2 regions of the Streptomyces sp. NPDC058231 genome follow, and region 1 is predicted to be linked to the other one. Evidence: riboswitches for the same ligand, from Rfam matches in the RefSeq annotation. Region 1 holds a riboswitch; the other holds the start of a gene.
The links. Region 1 has a riboswitch for cobalamin ahead of ACFVXE_RS27295 (ABC transporter substrate-binding protein). Riboswitches for the same ligand answer to the same signal wherever they lie in the genome.
Positions count from the first base shown of each region.

Region 2: it holds a riboswitch for cobalamin, as region 1 does, so the genes downstream of both, ACFVXE_RS12515 (hypothetical protein) here and ACFVXE_RS27295 (ABC transporter substrate-binding protein) in region 1, are expected to answer to the same signal.

Region 1 is NZ_JBHVWN010000049.1:38,651-40,845, forward strand. Features, by position in the region: gene ACFVXE_RS27285 (protein kinase family protein) at 1-184, shown strand, start outside; gene ACFVXE_RS27290 (helix-turn-helix domain-containing protein) at 449-949, shown strand; cobalamin riboswitch at 915-1,105, shown strand; gene ACFVXE_RS27295 (ABC transporter substrate-binding protein) at 1,168-2,195, shown strand, end outside.
Region 2 is NZ_JBHVWN010000013.1:105,494-107,688, reverse strand. Features, by position in the region: gene ACFVXE_RS12515 (hypothetical protein) at 1-869, opposite strand, end outside; cobalamin riboswitch at 977-1,108, opposite strand; gene ACFVXE_RS12510 (PHB depolymerase family esterase) at 1,284-2,195, opposite strand, start outside.

The DNA.
Region 1 (2,195 bases):
CGCCCGAGGGGAACCTCCGACGGGAATCCCGTCGCAGGTCGCGGCGATCCTCACCCGCCACGCCCCGATCGCCGCAGTGATGACGGACTACTACCGCGAGTTCCGTTTTGAGAGCAGGCAGACCCCGTATCCCCTGGAGGCGATCCGCCGGATCGGCGGGCCGGACAGCTTGTTCATCATCTGATGGACCTGGGCGGCCAACAGCCGGGCTGGATGCGGGAGGCTCCGGGTGCCCTGATCCGCTTCTGCTGAACGGCCTGCCTGCCTTGCCCGTAGCCACTGCGCGCCCGATCGTCGTGACCGCCGCCGAACGGCACCGGCTCAAGAAAGCGGCCTACGGCCACAGGACCCCGCACCGTGACCGCCTGCGGGCGCAGATCGTGCTGCAGGCTGCCCGGGGGCGGGGCAACGCAGCGATCGCCCGCGAAACGGGAGCGCACCTGGCCACGTGCGCACCTGGCGGGTCCGCTTCGCCGACGGCGGCCTGGCTGCCCTGGCCGACCGCAGGCGCTGCAGCCGTCCACGACGCTTCACCCCGGTGCAGGTCGCCGAGGTCAAGGCCCTGGCCTGCCAACTGCCCGCCGAGACCGGCACCCCGCTGTCGCGCTGGTCGTGCCCGGAACTGGCACGTGAGGTCGTCGTCCGCCGCATCGCCGACTCGATCTCCGCCTCCACCGTCCGCCGCTGGCTGCGCGACGACACACTCAAGCCCTGGCAGTACCGGTCCTGGATCTTCATCCGCGATCCGAAGTTCCGGCCCAAGGCCGCCCGCATCATGGACCTGTATGCCGGCCGCACCGGCAACATGATCAGCCCCGAAGGACTTCGGGCTCCGGCCGGACTTAGCCCGGCCGGGGCACTGCGGCCGTACCCGCACCGGCGACCGCACCGCCACCGGGGCACGCGGAGCCGCGTGATAGCTTGCCGAAGCCAGTCAAACTCCACGTAGGGGTCAGGGAATCCGGTGCGAATCCGGAACTGACGCGCAGCGGTGAGGGGGACGGACGGGGCCACGGCCACTGGGACGCATCCACGGATGCCCCGGGAAGGCGTCCCGTCCGAAGGAACCCGAGTCCGAAGACCTGCTGGCAACTGCCGCCCGGTGCCGGGCGGCAGTACTCCGTACACCGGGCCCCGCGCATGGGCCCTGAGACGCAGAGGGACTCCGTGCCGTCCATAGCCAGCCCCGCCCGCACCGCTGCCCTGCTCTCGGTGGCGCTTCTCCTGCTGACCGCCTGCGGCGGCGGCACCGACAGATCCGGGGCCGAGCCCGCCGGGGGCGCAGGCTATCCGGTGACGCTCAGGAACTGCGGCCCCACCGTCACCGTCGAAGCCGCTCCGCACCACGCCGTCTCCGTCGACCAGGGGTCGACGGAGATCCTGCTCTCCCTCGGCCTCGCCGGCCGGCTGGCTGCGACCGCCACCTGGACCGACCCGGTGATGAAGGGGCTGGAGAAGGCCAACGCGAAGGTGGCGCGGATCTCGGAGAACCGGCCCTCGTCGGAGAAGGTCCTCGACCAGGAACCCGACTTCGTCAGCGCGTCGTTCGAGTCCACCCTCGCCAAGGGCGGCGTCGCTCCGCGCGAACAGTTCGAGGAACTCGGCGTCCCGACCTACGTGTCGCCCGCCGACTGCACCGGCAAGGACAACAGCGGCGGTGGCGACGGAGCGCGGACCGAGGCACTGACCATGGACAGCGTCTACCGTGAAGTACACGAACTTGCCCAGGTGTTCGGCGTCCCCGAGCGCGGGGACAGGCTCGTCGCACAGCTGCGGGGGCGGGTGAATGAGGCGACGGACGGCGTGAACGCCTCCGGAACCTCACTCCTCTACTGGTTCTCGGACTCCAAGTCCCCCTACCTGGCAGGCTGCTGCGGGGCACCCGGCATCATCACCAGGGAACTCGGCGCGAAGAACGCCTTCGACGACACCCACGAGGAATGGCCGCAGATCAACTGGGAGACCGTCGCCGACCGCAACCCCGACGTTCTGGTCATAGGCGACCTGACGCGCAAGGCCCAGACCGCAGAGAGCGCCGCCAAGAAGATCGAGTTCCTGGAGTCCGACCCCGTGACGAAGAACATGGACGCCGTCCGGCACAAGCGGTACGTGCTGCTCAGCGGACAGGCCATGAACCCGTCCATCAGGACGGTCGAGGGCCTGGAGCAGGTCGCCGCCGGGCTGCGGTCGTTCGG
Region 2 (2,195 bases), on a different contig from region 1:
GGCTGCGGGGTGGTGTCGTCGGCGCCCGGCATCGGGGGCAGGTTCAGGTGGCCGGTCTTGGCGAGGGCGCCCGCGAGGTAGGCGGCACCGTTGCGGGCGGCCTGCTCCGGCTTGAGGTCGTCGCTCTTCACACAGGCCGGGGCCTTGCCGTCGACCGTGGCGTTGTCCCCGACGGCCAGGCCCTTGCCCATCGAGCCGAGCACGGCGGCCGCGGTGGCGTCCGCGTTGGCGGCGAGCTTCCCGGCCTTGTCCGGCTGGTACGCGAAGGCGCCGCCGTCCTTGCCGCCACAGGGGATCGCCAGCTTGAGGAGTGCGTCGTACGGCGTCCTGCCGCCCGCGTTCGTGATGTCCCCGATCCGCTGGCCCTGCCGGGCCAGGGCGCCGATCACGACCGAGGTGGAGTTGGCGTCGCTGGGCGACCCCGCGCCGTAGCCCCAGCCGCCGTCCTCGTTCTGGACGGACTTCAGCCAGCGGACCCCGTTGTTGACGATGTCGCGGTGCCCGCCGACCTCCGCCAGCGCCTGGACCGCCGCGGCGGTGGCGTTGGTGTCCAGCATGGTCTTCGCGTCGCACGGCTTGGAGACGTCGGCGCGGTACGACGCGTAGGCGCCGTTGCCGCACTGCTGGGCGATCAGCCAGTCCACCGACTCGGTCGCGGGCACGATCCCCTCGATGCGCTGGGCGAGGAAGGCCAGCGACTGCCGCCAGACCCCGTCGTACGTGGGGTCCTTGGTGCCGTACAGCCCGGAGGGCAGCGCGACGGACGGGCTGGGGGAGGGCGACGGCGCCGCGACCGCGGCCGGGGCAGCGGCCGCACAGAGCACGGTGGCGGTGGCGGCGAGCGTTGCTGCGCTGCGGCGTACGGTCATTGCGGGCTGAGCCTCTCCTGTGGCGGAACCGGGCACAGGCACGCTCAGGCACCAGGCTCCGGCCCCGTATGCCTCGACGGTGCCGGCCACCGGCTCTCCGGTGACGCGAGCCGGTCACGACCGCGGACAGGGCAGTCCGACTTACCGCTCGAAGCGGCTCACGGTTGCGGGTCAGCGCCGGATTTGCACCGGCTTCCCCCTGAACGGGCATGATGACGACTCGCACACTCTACCGGGACGTAACCCGTTCGCCCCGGGCGGAGGGGCATCCGGGACAGCGACGTACGTCACCGTCCCGGAGCCGCCGGGACCACTTCCACGCCCTTGCCCCGGTCCGTCCCGGACCCGGGACCCGCGGACGCCTTCCTGTCACGAGGAGTGGTCGCCGGGCGGGCCGCGGACCCGGCCCGCCCGCTACGCCGTGCAGCCGGTGTCGGCGATCACGAAGTAGCCCGCCGGCGACTCCCTCAGGGTGTGGGTGACGAACACGTTGTACAGACCCATGTTCTGGTTCGAGCCGTTGGCGTACACGTAGCCGCCCGTCGTGTGCGCCCGCCCGGCCGCCACCTGGGCGTAGTTGGTCGCCGTGAAGCAGGCGCCGCCGCCCGTCCCGCCGGTCGTGGTCGCCGTCACCGCGGCCGAGACGGTACCGGTCGCCCCCGACGCGTCGACCGCCGCCACCGTGTAGCGGTACGCGGTCCCGGCGGTCAGCCCCGTGTCCGTGAACGCCGTCGAGGCGGGCCGCCCGACCTCGGTGCCGTTGCGGTAGACGGCGTACGAGGAGGCTCCCGTCACCGCGCCCCAGGAGAGCGAGGCGCTGCTGCCGGTGACGCCGGTGACCGTCGGACCCGAGGGGGCCGGCAGCGGGTTCCCGCCGCCGGGGGCGCCCTGGTCCAGTCCCCAGAAGACGCCGGTGTAGTACGTCGAGCAGATCGAGCTGAGGAAGTACGCGGCCGTGGAACCGCACTGACCGGTGCCCGAGCCGGGGGACACGGGCAGGCCGTGGCCCATGCCGGAGACGGAGTACGTCTCCACGGCGGGCTTGCCCGAGGAGTCGTTGTAGATGGTCCGGGTGGTGTTCCCGGGCAGCGTGTCGGTGCCGGCCGGGGTCTGGCCGATACCCCACACATCGGTCCACTGGTCACGCAGCGCGGTGGCGTTCGCGGGGTACACCGTGTAGTCGGACGCGCCCTGCCAGATGGCCACCCGGGGCCAGGGGCCGCTGTAGCCGGGATAGGAACCGCGGACCTTGTCGCCCCACTGGGCCGGGGTCAGCTTCTGCGGGCCCGTCTGGCAGCCCGAGGCGGCGGCCTGGCTGGTGGCGCA